Regions from separate parts of the Neobacillus sp. genome, predicted to be linked through region 3. Evidence: riboswitches for the same ligand, from Rfam matches in the RefSeq annotation. Region 3 holds a riboswitch; each other region holds the start of a gene.

Region 1 (5,180 bases), on a different contig from region 3:
CCAAGCTTTTAATTCACCTTTCGTTTTAGAACCCAACATTTTCAATCACTCCCTATATTATTTACCAAAGTTTCCACTTGTTAGTAAAATATTCAACATTGCTGAATCAGAATCCTTCTTAATTCAGGTTTATTTATATCGATGAATGAGTGAGTTAATTTTCAACAAAAAAACAGAGTGACATTGATTGCCACTCTGTTATATCGTAACTTACTATTCCAATGTGCTGAGGGATTCAGTCCACATGAAAATGAACTATTTGCAACCAACCGTTTGCTGTATGATTGAAATATGAAATTCTAAAGATATTCTGTACACATTTGGATAATCTTAAGCCACTTTAATGGCCTTTCCAAATGGGACCCTCGGTAAGAATGCACCGGGAACGAGCCAAAATAATTCATAATTAACTCGATCCATTTCTTCAGAAAAGAAACCTGTTACATCGGTGATATAAAACAGTGTATCCACTTGCTCTTCTGTTGCCCACTCAAGGGCTAATGTATAGGAAGATTTCCCGTGTGTATAGTATTTAATCGTATCACTTTTTACCGGAGAAATGCTCCTGATTTTGAAATCTGCTTGAACCAAAATCGTATCTGGCTTTAATTGTTCAAACAATTTAATGATGTTATTGATGAGAATCGCTGGTGCTTCATTTGTGGAAGTATCCACGACTAATGCCACCTTTTTGTCTTGACGCTGCTGAATCATCGAAAGTATCGTTTTATGCCATCTCACACCATTTTCCCCCTTTCTGAATGTACCAACCTTTTTATTTTGAGTTATTGGGAAATGGTTTATGATTGGATAATATCGGCAGCGAACTACCTTTCAACTAAGCGGAAACTAAAGTCCGTTTTGCATAATAAAAATTCAAGGTTAGGCAAAAGCTAGTTACTGTTATTAATTTTTACAGGTACGAATTGAATAGCTCGTTTTCTTAGGTTACCTTCGATACCTTGCCCCACATGTGAACGCTGTTTTCATTTTCATAAAATCATGCATCAGTGCAGCTTTTCTCCCTTTATCTGTATACCTATTCATTTTGGAGCGCAGGCAATCCATAAATTCGTAATCACATCGGCAAGGTGAAATCCCTCTGCTTAAACAGCGGTCATGTCCCATGCAGCAGGCATCGACATCATTAATCGGAGCACCAGGGCCACTGCAGCCTGGGCCACACCATCTATACCCGGGGAAAATGCAGAATCCACGTCTTTTCCTTTGCAAAATCAACAACTCCCATTACAGTTTCATGACATACCTGTAAGGTCAGGTACAACATTGATCAATATCAGTTTCTTTACTAATAAATTATGAAATTTCAATAAAATTGAAATGGTAAAATCCCCATGCATGTCCATTTTTCGAAAAACAATTTAGATGTTCATTACCCAAGAATTATTAGTTCCATAAACCCAAACTTATTATTGGACCTAAAAAAACCGCAGTGAACGACACTAAGACTTTTCTTTAATTCGACGCAACTTACAAGTGCATTAAAAAAAGCCCTATTCTGTTGAATAGAGCTAACACATACTCACTTTATTTTTGCCATAATTCTTTGAGCGGTATAATCCTTCATCTGCTCGATTTAACAACGAATCTTTATTGTCCTCTGGCTGAGAATCTGCTACTCCAAAGCTTGCTGTCAGCCTTCCAACCTCTTGGAATTCATGTTCTGCGACCTTTTGTCTTAAATATTCTGCAAGCTCGGTGGCATCTTTGCCGGAGACATCCGTAATGATAATAAATTCTTCTCCACCCCATCGACCAAAAAATTCACGTATATCGAGATTCCTTTGAATAAGTTCAGACAACTCGATTAAAACGGAGTCACCCACATTATGACCATAAAAGTCATTGATTTTTTTAAAATGATCAATATCAAAAAAGATAATCGAAAAACTTATGTTCATGACCTTAGAATCCTTTAACTTAATTTCAAGCCATTCATCAATTCGGTGGCGGTTAGCGATTCCCGTTAATGAATCTACATAGGCGTGCTTATTAAAAAGCTCCATTTTTGTATAGGCCTTGAACACATGCTGGGCGTAATAAAGGACAATAATATAGACCAAATTAGAAAAGTAAAACTGGAGAAGCGAATCAATGGATTCAGCGGGTAGCTTGTTCATGTACATGACTCCACCCACCACAGTAATGGCAAATATACTGATGGAAAAATAAAGCCCTTTTTTTATCCCCAGTGTTAAGAAAATAAACATAATATAGATGGGCATCCAGACGATAAAATCCCCTAAAGACCCTCCTATTTTACCAAGGTAGTTAATAACTGCATCATAAAAGGTCGATACATGATAAAAACTAACCAAAGCTAAATTGGAAAACTCGGCAAACCGAACGTACCGATTCTTAAACATCAGAACCCAACTGATGATGAACCAAAGGGTGAGTGTGTTGTTGACAATGAAATTAAGTTTATTTGCGGCGTCCATATTTTTAAGAATGGTATTTAAAATAAATGCGATTATTATTAAGGGCACAACCCCCAGAAATATCTTTCTTTTAAGTTCAGCTAGTGATTCAAATTGTTTAATCATCGATATGATCATCTCCTAAACCAATCAATGAGATTAGTCCCTCTGAATCCTCAAAAATAAGCAACTGGCTGGCATAGTCCTCCACCACTTTCATTCGGTGGTGACCTTAGCCCCTCTAGCTTTGCGTCTTTATCTTTCAATAAATTAGCCCTATCAATTTTATTTCCACAGGTGCCGAAGAAGTTTTGCTATTTTCTGGATGCGATTTTCCCATTTGTAAAATACAATCTTTATTTACCTATTGTAATCGATATTTTGTAGTTTTTATATATCATTTTATGTCGGATTGGAGTACGATTGTCGATTATTTCTGCATTTAAAGGATTCAATTTAACCACATAGAATGTACCTATTTAAAAAAATATTGTCGGATATTATTATATCCGACAGCAAATTTTGAAGGATAAATTTGAAAAACTTATGATTTTCTATTCGCTTAAAAAAAAGGATTTTCTGTATCGATAAAGGGGGAATGATCTGGATGGAAAGAAAGACTTTTTTGATAATGTAATTACCTTGCTTTGAACCAGAAATTGGCGGCAAGCTTTAGGCAATAAAACTTGTAGAAAACTTCTTAATTTGCTTTTTTCTTTAATTAAATACCAAAAAATGTTGATACAACAAAGACAATCCACATGAAATTCATACACTTAGATATAAGCCTTCAGTTCAACGGAACGATCTAACCTACTTTTAACTTTCCTTTTGGGGCGTGGTTCTGTTATTCATTAACTTTATCACATGCTCCTTGGGGCTCCAGCAATTAAATTTATAGTTCGTTTTTGTTTCATAACCTAACCGGCTGCAATAATATTTCATTCCTTCTGCTTTTTTCTCTGCTTTTAAATGCCGGCATGTTGCACAGCAATGGAAATCTTTCATAAACACATACACCTTTTTCTTAACCCCTTTGTTTCACAATATGGGGCAAATGCGATACTAAAGCGTCAATTTACTTCTTCAACGGTTGTACATCAAGAAAAACGGCGACCCTCATTTTGAAGAATCGCACTCGTTTGTTGAAAAAGACTCTTATACAGATTCGTTCATCATCTTCATAAAGTATTTCGGGGATTCAGTAAATCCTTGTCGAGTATAGAACCTATGTGCATCTACTCTTCTTGAATGGCAATGAACTTCAATTCTGTCGCAATTTCTTTTTTTAGCTAAATCAGTACAATATTCTTCAATCTTACGCCCAATTCCCTTACTTCTAATGGTTGTATTAACTGCAAAATAACTTATCCTTGCGAAATCTCCTTTTACCGCTAATTGAGGTATAAAATGCAATGAAATAAAAGCAAGTACTTTTTCATCCTCTTCATAAATCAATAATTCCTCATCTGGGTGAATTAGAAGTTTTTCTATTTTTTCTTTAATGAAAGTCTCAGTATTTGGATACCCCAATTGGTTTAACAATTCGGATAGTGCTTTCCAATCGTCAACTTTTGCTTTTCTAATCCCCATTTGTTCCACTCCCCAATATAATCAATTTATACCACGAATCCCTTTATTGAAAAAATTCCTGTAGTAACTTATCCTCGTCCAAAAATCTCAGTGCCTTCTTCCGATAAACCTCATCATGCAAATAAGTATATCGATTCGGTTTTATCGTTGGCGCGATTTCAATGGCTTGGCGGTATTCTTCTTTATTTAAGCCAAGCCCTTTCACATAATCGAAAAAACCGGTCCTTGTGAAAACTTTCATCATTCGTTCAGCTCGGTGCTCTTGCACATTAGCCATTATATATGTGGCAATTCCAACTTGAATTCCATGCATTTGCGGCTGCAGCGCAATTTTATCGAGTGCATGGGAAATCAAATGCTCCGAGCCGCTGATTGGCGAACTGTTTCCGCTAATGACCGTCGAGATGCCGCCCAGTGTAAGTGAACTGATCAGTTCTTTTAATAAAATTGGATCTCTTATGTCGGTCATTGGTGTCCGAATAAAGCTATTGACTACTTTTTTACTCAGCATATAAGCAAAATGGTTTACCCGGGCAGCACCATGTTTCTCCTCAAACTCCCAATCATAAAGAGCTGTTATGTTGGAGAGCAAATCACCGATCCCTGCCAAAATAAAGCGGTTAGGTACATGCTGAATAATCTCAAGGTCGGCAATAATTCCATATGGGACCCTTGCCGGAACCGTCGTTTTCTTTTTATTGACCACCAAGGAACAATTGCTGCTAGCAAAGCCATCATTGGACGCTGACGTTGGGATGCTCAAAAATGGGCTCCGCCTTGAAAAAGCTATGTATTTTCCATAATCAATTACCGTCCCGCCTCCCATGGCAATGACCACATCATAACGCTCCATCTCAAAAGCTTTTTTAATTAGATCCTGGATATCTAAATCAGACGGCATGAGCAGCGCTGTTATCTTCACTTCCGAGATGGAGTCAAGAATATCCTGCCGGTAAGTTTGATAGGTAAAGTCATCGAACAAGAACACGGCATTGACAAAGCCATGTTGTTTCAAAATCCGCTCAAGGCTAAAAACAGTTCCTTTGCCAATCTCCAAAATCGCAGGAATCGGAACACTCGTAACAGGTGTTAACACTTAAGACATCACCCCTTTTTCAACCAAATAATCTTCCACTTCTTTAAAGG
Region 2 (5,180 bases), on a different contig from region 3:
TATATTATCAATCTCACCTGTAGCCACTTTTGTACTTAAATCTGCGGCCTGCTTAACTGTGTTATCAACATTCTCCAAATATCCTTGGAGCACGCCTGCAAACGAGGATTTGGATTTATCAACTTCAACATTATGAAATGGATTTTGATTAATTTTGATTAATCCACTACTTACATTTGAAACATTCATCTATATGCCTCCTAACGGCCCAATTCTAAAGCTTTTAACATCATTGATTTTCCTGTATTGAACGACGTTACATTCGCTTCATACGCTCTTGATGCAGCAAGCATATCAACCATTTCCTTTGACAGATCAACATTTGGCATCTTAACATAGCCATCCGCATTAGCATCAGGGTTCGTAGGATCATAGATTGTCTTAAATGGTGTTTGATCGTCTACAATTCCAGTCACTCGCACCCCTTGTAGGTTTGATTGTAAACCAGCTTGTTTTTGCATTTCCCCCTGTAAAACCTGATTAAAGGCATTCTCTCTTGGTTCCATCACGACCATCTTCCGGCGATAGGGTTCCCATACTCCATTCACTAATTTTCCACGGGTAGTTGAGGCGTTGGCAATATTAGATGAGGTTACATCCATCCTTAAGCGCCCAGCAGTTAAGGCTGATGCACTTATATTTAATGAATCAAACATCGCGGTTAACGCCTCCCTCTGATAGCAATCGATAATTGTTGGAATTCACTAGTTAATTGCTGCGTTAGCGTATAATACCACAATGAATTTTTCCCCATACTAGTCATTTCTTTGTCGATATCTACGTTATTGCCGTTGTTTTGCATGACTGTATCCGTATTCTCTACAGTTTTTGCTGTTGGAATGTCAGTAGATTTCCCAATCGTGAAATGACGGGAGTCGGTACGGTTTCCTACAAAATTTGTTTGATTGGATAATTGCTGCTTTAAAATATCCTCAAAAAAAACTTGTTTTGTTTTATATCCAGGAGTTTCCGCATTCGAGATATTATTAGAAATGACCTGTTGACGTAAACTGGAAGCACCTAGTGCTGATTGTAGGATGCCTATATTATTCATGAGGACGACTCTCCTTTCCATCTTAAGACAATTTTTGATTATTTTTGATAAATATCAAAAAAGACTAACATTCTACATCAATATACTAAAAAATAGGCTCCATAGCCACAATTTTTTTCATAGCCGAAGTCATCTTCACAATTTTGTTATACTCTAAGCCGTTCAAAAAACTTATTTACTCCAGATACCCATTGATTGTTTAGACCGGTAGGATCATTATCTGCTCCAATTGGTGCATACTTCGCACCAATCTTGGAAATACTGGATAAACCTATTCCTAAATAGTTCTTACTTAAATTGCGAGCCATATCCATTATGCTATCTTCAATGGATGAGTACGATTTCAAGCCATTTACGCCCATCATTCCTGCGACATTATTTTTTTCATTGGCTGCACGGGATTTCCCATTGCCTGTTTCATGTTGAGCGATAGCCGTAAGTAACGCTGGATTGATATTAAACCGCTTTCCAGCTCGTACAAAAACCTCCCCCATTCCTTTTAATTTCCCATCCAACATTTGATTTAATTTATCTGGGTTAAATGATTCGAAACGTAATGGTTCATTCGCGTTCAAAGACATAGTTTGATCACTTATATTCCTGTTCATTTCAGAAATAATATTAGGAACCACAGAATTGATTTGAGGTATTGTCGATTGAAATTCCTGTTGCATCAATAGTTGACTTAAGACTGCAGCAAAAAGATTCTTTCCATCAGAAGTGGTCCCTTCCATCTGGGATCGTAAATTTTCAGTCCTAGATAGTGTATTAACTAGCATTGTTTTAGTAAACCAATTATCACTGTTAATCAATGGATAGCATCCTTTCTTTCCACGTATTTTTTGTAACAAAAATCATCCAAAACAACTAAAAATAATCGCTTCTCATGTATTATTTAGGGGAATGAAGAAAAAACATGATCATGAAAATTTGATTAGGTGGTCAAACAATAAGGAGTGGGATTTTTCAGTCTTTTTATATTCCATCCCCACCCCATAAAACCTTATAAGTATTACATGGTTCTTTCTAACATCCCGCTAATGTCTCCTAAAAATTCTTCCGAAAGCTTGGAAATATGTATGAGTTGTCCATCTTCTATTTTCGCTTCTACTAAAATAATCGTGTTTGAATCCAGTATTTGCTTCATTGCAAGAATTTGCTTTCCCTTGTATACCACATTTTTCACAAGGTAATAGGTATCATTTGTTGGGTTTCCCATTGTAATTTTCATAGGTTTTTCGAAGCATGGTTTCATCTTTTTATATTCCATGAAATTATAAAGTTTACCATTCCTTCGATTGGCTGTTATTCCTTGCTGCCGGATCATGAATATCTTCCTCTCCACTAACTGGATATTAAAGAGTACTATGGTCTTCCTTTGCTGAAGCAAAAAAATAACCTCGCCTTTACCAAAAGGGGAGGTAATAGACAAAAATATCTTTGTAGACACAAATAATCTATCTAGCTAGATATTTAATACCTATGAAAAATACCTTGATCTTTAGGTAACTGGCTGACATAGTACAAAATGCACCTTAGTCCCTATAGCTTTGCGTCACTGATTTTCATCAGCTATGCCTTTAACAAAATACTGTATTTGTAATTTATACTAATCTCTTAATAAATAATAGAATGTTTTTCCAATATCGAATATACTACTATTTTATCATTTATTGTCGAAATTACTAGGTCAAATGGTTTATTTTAGTCATTATTTCTCATAAATAATACGTTTTTTACGTAAATAAGCATATTTTCCACCGAGCGATAAGGTCACGGAACTGTCACTTTTCATTTTTTATCTTTTTTTTTGCAAAAAAAAAATGCATGATTTATGCATTTCGTAATGTCATCAGTCACAATATTATTTTTTAGAATCTAAAAATACCCCATTTGTTTGTTTAAGATATGGTCGAAACTTTTTTGAAACCTGTTTATTTTGTTTAATTTGAATGAGTGAGTTTTGAGTTTCAGTAATGTTTTCTTTTAAAAGAAAAGTTAAACGTTGATCAAGACAACGAGCGTCTTCCAACAATTGTTTTGCTTTTGCTGGATACTGGTATTCCGGATGATCAGTCTTAAACGCCTCTACCTGGATCATCATGCTGTTTCGATTATTTAGCAGCTGTTCAAAATCCTCAAAATTTTCTTCTTTTAGTGCACGATCCATGTCTACAGTGATATCATAAATGGTTGCAATTAATTCGTCCATTGGTATACCAGCCCTTAATTCTTAGTATTCTTTTGCTTCATAGCTGTTGACCATGTTTCCGATAATTCTAAAGCGTGCCCTTCCACTTCTTCTAATAGATCCAAACTTTTATGAATATTGGCCTCAATTAAGCGAGATTTCATATAATCATATAGGGAAAGCAAGGAATCTGAGATGGTGTATCCTGGTTTCAAGGTCACTATTAATTCGCTCAGAATATCTTGGGCTCTTAGGTTGTAACTGTGGCTTTCCTCTAGATTATTTTGTTCGATGGCCATTTTGGACTTACGGATGAATTTAACCATGCCTTGAAATAACATGAGCGTTAATTCTTCTGGTTTAGAAGTAGTGACCGCTTGTTTTTGATAGGTTTGATAAGGATTACTAAATGCCATGTTTGATTACTCCTTTTAAAATCCATTTCCTACTTTCTATTTTTTATCGGTAAAAAAGAAAAATAGTTAAGGAGATCAAGGTTAATTTATTGGATGTCTTTTGCTAATCAAATTTAAAATCAATTTAGGATATAACTTAACTACTGACTCTAAGTACTAATCCAAAGCTGTCAATAATGTAGTTTAGTCTTTGATTGTAAGATTTCAGTTGTTGGATTTTTGCCGCATCACCTAAGAGGTTAAAGGCTGATATTTCCTTTGCCAATTTAGAAACCTCTAATTGCAATTCATCATTACGCTTTTTCTCCTGAATGAATTGTTGTTCCTTTTTCATTAACTGTTCTCGTATTGCTTCTTTTTCAAGATTGACTTCCGATTTCATACTCTCTATCTGTTGAACTGCATCCTGATTCTGCAGTGCTAGGTTGGTAAGTTGGAATAAACTTCTAAGCAGTTCGTTTAAATTAATCCCTGGAAGTTGTTGTACATTGGAGATTAATCCCGATAAAATGTCAAGCAAATCATCATTATCTTGTGTAGGTGCCACCTGGTTAACTTGAGTTGCTAGCAGCGTATCCCCTATTACTTCAGTGGATAACACTGGAACATCCTTCTCTGTAATCGTAATAAATTGATAACTATTTTGATTGGCTGCTTCCTTTTTATCTTTTGACTTAATAAGGGAATAATATTTATAGTTAACTGATTGATAGCCACGATTTAATAATTGGGCTACTTCCTCCAATATCTCTGTAATATTTAGCGCACCTTCTTCTTGCCGTTCCTTAATATAATGAAACATGAACTCAATTTCGATTTTAATCCATTTTCGGTTAACTTTTTTCGAATCCACAAGAGAATGGTTTGCATATTCAGAGCTATTCATAGTTAACATCAGTAAATTATTGTAATAAAAAACCAATGATCCATTTCGTAAACGGTTTTTAGTTTCTAAATTATGAATGTAATCTTGTTCTGATGGTCCTACTTCTTGATTCATTATTGCTTCTTTCATCTCAAATAATGCAGATTTTAAACTCATTTTAATACCTCCAAAATGATTACGAGATTTGAACGTACTTGGTTTTACAAACTTTTTTGCCCATCTACAAAAAGGTAAAACTAATTTTGACTTTTTCAAACTCTCTTCATATACGATGTTTTACTATATGATTCGCACTTATGAATTTTTTTTGGGTGTATATCAAAAACTTAACATTTATTAGGTATAATATAATCATACTAATTTTGTAAGGATTTGTAAATGATTGGTTTGAATTTTTAAAAAATAAGCTTTGAACCTGATAGACTTCGTTTTAATTACCTCATTATTAATGATAGCCCTCTTTTTCATAAAGCGGGCTTAGGATGTATTTTATTTTATCTTTGCAATGATTTTGACTATCGTGACATCAAGCGCATTTGCCTTTGTTTTTCAAAACAATGTTGAACGATTTTCATTTGATCCTGCTTATCCATCTCAATAAACTTCAAAGCAACATTTTTTCTATCTTGATTT
Region 3 (5,180 bases):
TAAAACTAAGACTCCTTGCTGACCAATAGCAGCCATTTTATGAATATCTGTATATTGGTTATTCGCAGGGGTTAAATCGAATTTGAAGTCTCCGGTATGAACAACATTCCCTTCAGGGGTATGAAAGACAATCCCTAAACAATCAGGAATACTATGGCTTACCTTGAAAAAGGATACATTCACCTCTCCCAACTCAAGCTTAGAATCTGAATTAATTGGAATGAGTTTTGTATCCCTTGTTAGCCGATGTTCATCTAGTTTTAATTCAATTAAACCAAGTGTAAAACGTGTGGCATAAATGGGGACATTTAATTTTCGTAACAGGTAAGGAATTCCCCCAATATGATCTTCGTGCCCATGTGTTACGATTAAAGCACGGATTTTTTCCTTATTCTCTTCTAAGTAAGTAACATCTGGAATAATTAAATCAATTCCTAATAAACTCTCATCTGGAAATTTACCACCACAGTCGATAATGATGATATCATCTGCATATTGGACCACATACATGTTTTTTCCGATTTCATTGATACCGCCTAAAGCAAAAATAGATAATGTATTTTCAGTGGTTTTCATTTTTATACCTCCCCATTCTAATTAGATAATGTTAGTATTCCATTTTTAAAATTCTTTATTTAGTTTAGTCATGAGGGAATTCAAATACAGTTAGGTTTTCTGCTTGGAGAGGTTTAATGGCAAACAGTGACTGGAACTGTTTGCCATTTGAATTGGTGTGAGTATTTTTAAGTCCAAGGTTAAATTAATTTTCATTACCAATTTGTGTTAAAATTAGGGTGTGTTATGGGAGGGATGACAATGCGGGAAGTTCAATTGGAGGCAATTGAAACGGAGAAAAGAAATTCATTTCTAGACTATCTCCTTCTAGCAGATGAAAGCGAAGAAATCGTCAGAGAGTACATAAATGATGGAGAGATGTTCGCGATTTGCTGTGAAGGAAAAACTGCGGGAGTAGTTTTATTTACTTTCCATCCGAATGGAATTGTCGAGCTTAAAAATATCGCTTTAACCGAAGATTACCGAGGGAATGGCTTAGGAAAATTAGTAGTTAAAGAAGCTTTCCATTTATATAAAATTAAGGGACTAGATAAAATGATTGTGGGTACGGCTAATTCAAGTATAGATAACTTAGCATTTTATCAAAAGCTTGGGTTTAGGATGGTTGAAATTAAGAGAGATTTCTTCAAAAATTATCTAGAACCTATTTTTGAGAATGGAATTAGGGCATTGGATATGGTTATGTTTGAGAAGGATTTATAAAAAAAAGGGCCATTTCCTCGATTGGATTGAACCTGTTTAAGCGATAGAATGTCTATTTCACGAACACTTAAGCTGTGCAGTTAACGAGACACTTAAGCAAACCTAGAAATACTGTTTTTGTGGTTTATTAAGGACAAAGAAGTGTGCAAAAAGGAATCAAAATAACCAGTCGAATTATCAATTCCATCATCATGGCAACTCCTTTAGAATTTTTTTTTTACAAACTCAGTATATAAGAAATTTGTTAACTCTTTATATGTTAATTGTAAATTTATTGTCAAATTTCAAGGAGATTTGAAATAGGCACTGGTTGCTAGTTTCAGATATCCACCATCTATATTGACTGGGAATCCATTTGATATTGGACTCTAACATAGGCGAGCAGTGATGGGTACTGGTCGCCTTTGTCATATTTTTAAAAATAGAAAAGGTAGGAAATAGTTGCAAGGAAACAGGCTGATAGGAAGGACGGACCATGAGGTTCTATTTTTAATGAGATTTTTTTTTAAAAAAAAGTTATCCTAAACGGTGCAGGATAACCTTTATCTTTTTTATTTAAGCAGTTTCACAGCTTTAATTCCTTACACTATCTCTTTTATAGGACTATAGATGGATGATGAAATAATCATATTTGTCATATTTGGGCAAATTATGAAGAATTTTGTTGAAAATTGGTATTTTCCGATATAGTATAAAAGTATCAATTGAAAAAGGCAAACCTATCGAAAGGTGGGGACGCAAAGCTACGGGTCTAAGGCGAAAGTGCTAGGATAGCCGGGTTGCCAAAAAGAATCGGATATACAATTAAAGGTTTGTTATTGCCAAACATTTTTTGTCCATCATTCTTTTTTGGGGTGGACTTTTTCTTTTATAAAAAGAAAGGAGTAGAAAATAGGAAAGCGGTTTCAGCGGTTTATCGTCTTGTTAGTATTAGGAATTGCAATTATTTTAATTATTTTCGGGGAAGGGTGGAGATCATAGTGACTGTTTTATTTGGTTCTGTCGAGTACTTTGAAAAAGAAATTCTAAGAGTTGCAGCACAAAACCCTTTAAATAGGCTGACTCATGATCATATTTCGATGATCTGCTCTAGGTTAAAGAGTGAATTGCTTAATGATTTTGTCTGTGAAGAAAGAATACGAGTGGAATGCCTTGAAAACCTTACACAGGCATCTTATAAACTATTCAAATTAGAAATGCGGGTGACAGCCGAATGAGATATCACATTGTAGGAGTTATATATAAGAGACAAAAAGTGACAGTCAAATGTTTGGATACGCAAGAAGATGCCTGGTTAAAGGTCTCCTTGAATCCTGATACTCTCGAGTGTAATGACAAGCTTATCCCTGACAGCTTGCAAAACTTTGTTCAATCAAAACAAGAAAACATACGTATGTATTTAATTAATCTCAATGACATAGCGAATGAAAAAAAAGTCTGCATTGTGTAAAATGCAGATTTTTCATTTACAAAAAATAAGCTTCCCTAATAACCTATATTTCAAATGAAATAATTGGTAATCGATTGGAAGGCCAATGGAAGAAAACCATTTCCTCCATTGGCTTGAACCTAACCAAGCAATAGTTTATTCACGAACATCAAAGCTGTGCTGTAAAAGAGGAACTTAAGCTAATCTAAAAACCGCTTGCTCCTTACTTCTTGTTATGTATCGGCTCCACCTACGCCAAATACCATGATAGCCACGCATGCTATCCCCTCTATTAACTACTATAATGTAACAATATTACTAAACTATGTCTTAGTTGTTATAGAGCTATTAACCTTACATTAAGTAATGATGAAGAATGCGTAATTAGACTTACAAAAAATATCCGCCGTGTATGAAAGGTTCTGATAGGAGTTATAAAACTTCTCTTTACTACCAAAAACGGAAGATAGCCATTATTTCGGACAAAAAACGCAACGAAATCACAGCCACTTTATCATTATTTTTGTAAGCTTATTCCCTCTTAAATTCCTATAGCATTCAATGATTGGCGAAGACCTTCAAGAGCAAATATTCCTAGATATCTTAAAGCAAATAATGCGATGATGGGTGAAAAATCAATTGGACCAAGAGGGGGGATAAACCTCCTGAAAAGGTTTAAATAAGGGTCGACTAGTTTGTAGATCCATTCCCCAACCTTTGTTGATTGAAATTTAGGAAACCAAGAACCTAGAATAGCGATTAAGATTAGCCAATAATAACCCTCAAATAAATAATATCCAAGTTGTAAAATGTTTGAGCCCAATTTAAATCTCCTGCCTATACTATTTTTTCTATCGTACAATCCTTTGTACGGGTATATACCATATACGTTTAAGGTCTCTGAAAGGTTTCATATTATTCATGTTAATTGTTTCCTCATGCTTCATCCTGGAAATTTTTTAACACAAGGAAATTAACTTATTGAATTGAAATGGTTGATTTTTATATTGGACCCTAACGAGTAAAGTGAAGGGTCTGATTCTTTCTTGCCAGTCCGCCGGTCAAGCCGGAAATGATCCTGAAGATTTGAACGTTGAGGTAAAAATCCATACCATTATTTAGGGAATGGCACTACAGATTAAGGAAGAATTATATCCATATTATTCATATTGTTAGGGTTACCATAATCACCAGCAAGGGATGAGTACACGGATGTTCAGAGCTATTTTGTATCCGCTGTTAATGATGATTCAGCAGGTTTCTCCCCTTTCTGTAATTTAGCAATGGTCAATCCAAAATTCATTTGTAAATGGGGATAATCTTTAAATTTAGCCCAATCACCACCCCATTCAAACCCTAAAGCTTTTGCCATTTCAACAACCTCGGTCCAATCTGCTTTCCCATTTTTATTTCCATCATACTGCCTATCCCAAATCACATTCCCTGAAGGGGTTTTTAACGCAAAATCAATGGCAAGCCCATAATTGTGATAGGACTCTCCCCCTTTTGCAAATGTTACAATATTTCCCTCTGCCGTACGGCCTTTATCATAAAGTCGATCCTGTTCTTCCGCACTTCGAAAACCATCAGTAACCACTATCACAATGCCTTTTTTTGCAGAATGTTGGATTAATTGATTGCTCCGTTCTTTCACAACCGGATGGAGTTCAGTTGGTAAAGAAACAGATTGATTTGTTTTCGAATCCGTAAGAGGATCGGATTTCTTAGTAAACTGAATAAAGAATAGGATCATGGTAAGCAGGAGAAAAAATATAATAAATGACTTTCCTATCCGTGTTAGCTTCAAAACTACATATTCCTTTCGTATCTAAAGTTTTTTCACTATCTATGACGTAAAACAGAGCCTCATAGTTTCATATTATTATATACCTGGTAAACAATAACAGACATTGTTCACCAATATAGTAGGAATTCATCACTGCAACTATCCCTCTGCCATTAGCCATATTCTAAACTAACCAATTGCTGAGATGATATTTTATGTAAACTATGGTAAATATTTTTAAAATATGGTAAATTAGTTTTAATCTGTTTGAAAGAAAGGATCATGTGACCTGTATGCCAACATTTACTCTGTAATGGAAAACAATTGGATCGCTTCTCATGTTAAAAAACTGACCAGTTTTTGACCACGGGAGAAGTCTGTCTACAACCCATTACAGAAGGAATACAGCGAACTGCAGCCTGTTAGTTATTTAACAATGCGTTCAAAGGTTCTCCTGACATAGGGGAACTTTTTTTGTTTTGTGCGCCCTGCAAGATTTTCAAATAGATGTTGTATTCCTCGAATAATCATTTCGAGGTGGAAAACAATGCAAAAGCAAACATTTTCATTGGTTTTACGACAAAAACGTGAAGCTGATACGGTAAAAAAGCAATGTAAGATGTGTGGGAAGGTAACCATTTTTACAGACACTACCATTAGGAGACATAATGCGAACGGAAAAAACAT

The links. A riboswitch is a leader RNA that binds a small molecule or an ion and turns the genes downstream of it on or off. The one in region 3 is predicted to bind cyclic di-GMP.
Region 1: another riboswitch for cyclic di-GMP. It lies ahead of RTR43_RS11415 (GGDEF domain-containing protein); the one in region 3 lies ahead of RTR43_RS05630 (hypothetical protein).
Region 2: another riboswitch for cyclic di-GMP. It lies ahead of RTR43_RS07510 (hypothetical protein); the one in region 3 lies ahead of RTR43_RS05630 (hypothetical protein).

Annotation. Positions count from the first base shown of each region.
Region 1 covers NZ_DALZYO010000016.1:28,124-33,303, forward strand. The annotation lists gene lepB (signal peptidase I) at 1-39, opposite strand, end outside; gene RTR43_RS11405 (vWA domain-containing protein) at 331-741, opposite strand; gene RTR43_RS11410 (phospholipase A2 family protein) at 949-1,233, opposite strand; gene RTR43_RS11415 (GGDEF domain-containing protein) at 1,533-2,567, opposite strand; cyclic di-GMP riboswitch class I at 2,624-2,727, opposite strand; gene RTR43_RS11425 (GNAT family N-acetyltransferase) at 3,600-4,034, opposite strand; gene RTR43_RS11430 (iron-containing alcohol dehydrogenase family protein) at 4,078-5,130, opposite strand; gene RTR43_RS11435 (MtnX-like HAD-IB family phosphatase) at 5,131-5,180, opposite strand, start outside.
Region 2 covers NZ_DALZYO010000010.1:27,407-32,586, reverse strand. The annotation lists gene fliE (flagellar hook-basal body complex protein FliE) at 1-189, opposite strand, end outside; gene flgC (flagellar basal body rod protein FlgC) at 201-656, opposite strand; gene flgB (flagellar basal body rod protein FlgB) at 662-1,054, opposite strand; gene RTR43_RS07515 (glucosaminidase domain-containing protein) at 1,201-1,866, opposite strand; gene RTR43_RS07510 (hypothetical protein) at 2,067-2,381, opposite strand; cyclic di-GMP riboswitch class I at 2,556-2,643, opposite strand; gene fliT (flagellar protein FliT) at 2,919-3,266, opposite strand; gene fliS (flagellar export chaperone FliS) at 3,281-3,661, opposite strand; gene RTR43_RS07495 (hypothetical protein) at 3,798-4,703, opposite strand; gene RTR43_RS07490 (flagellar brake protein) at 5,063-5,180, opposite strand, start outside.
Region 3 covers NZ_DALZYO010000007.1:31,733-36,912, reverse strand. The annotation lists gene RTR43_RS05640 (ribonuclease J) at 1-576, opposite strand, end outside; gene RTR43_RS05635 (GNAT family N-acetyltransferase) at 817-1,278, shown strand; cyclic di-GMP riboswitch class I at 1,981-2,065, shown strand; gene RTR43_RS05630 (hypothetical protein) at 2,259-2,495, shown strand; gene RTR43_RS05625 (YggT family protein) at 3,249-3,530, opposite strand; gene RTR43_RS05620 (M15 family metallopeptidase) at 3,930-4,514, opposite strand; gene RTR43_RS05615 (DUF1062 domain-containing protein) at 5,041-5,180, shown strand, end outside.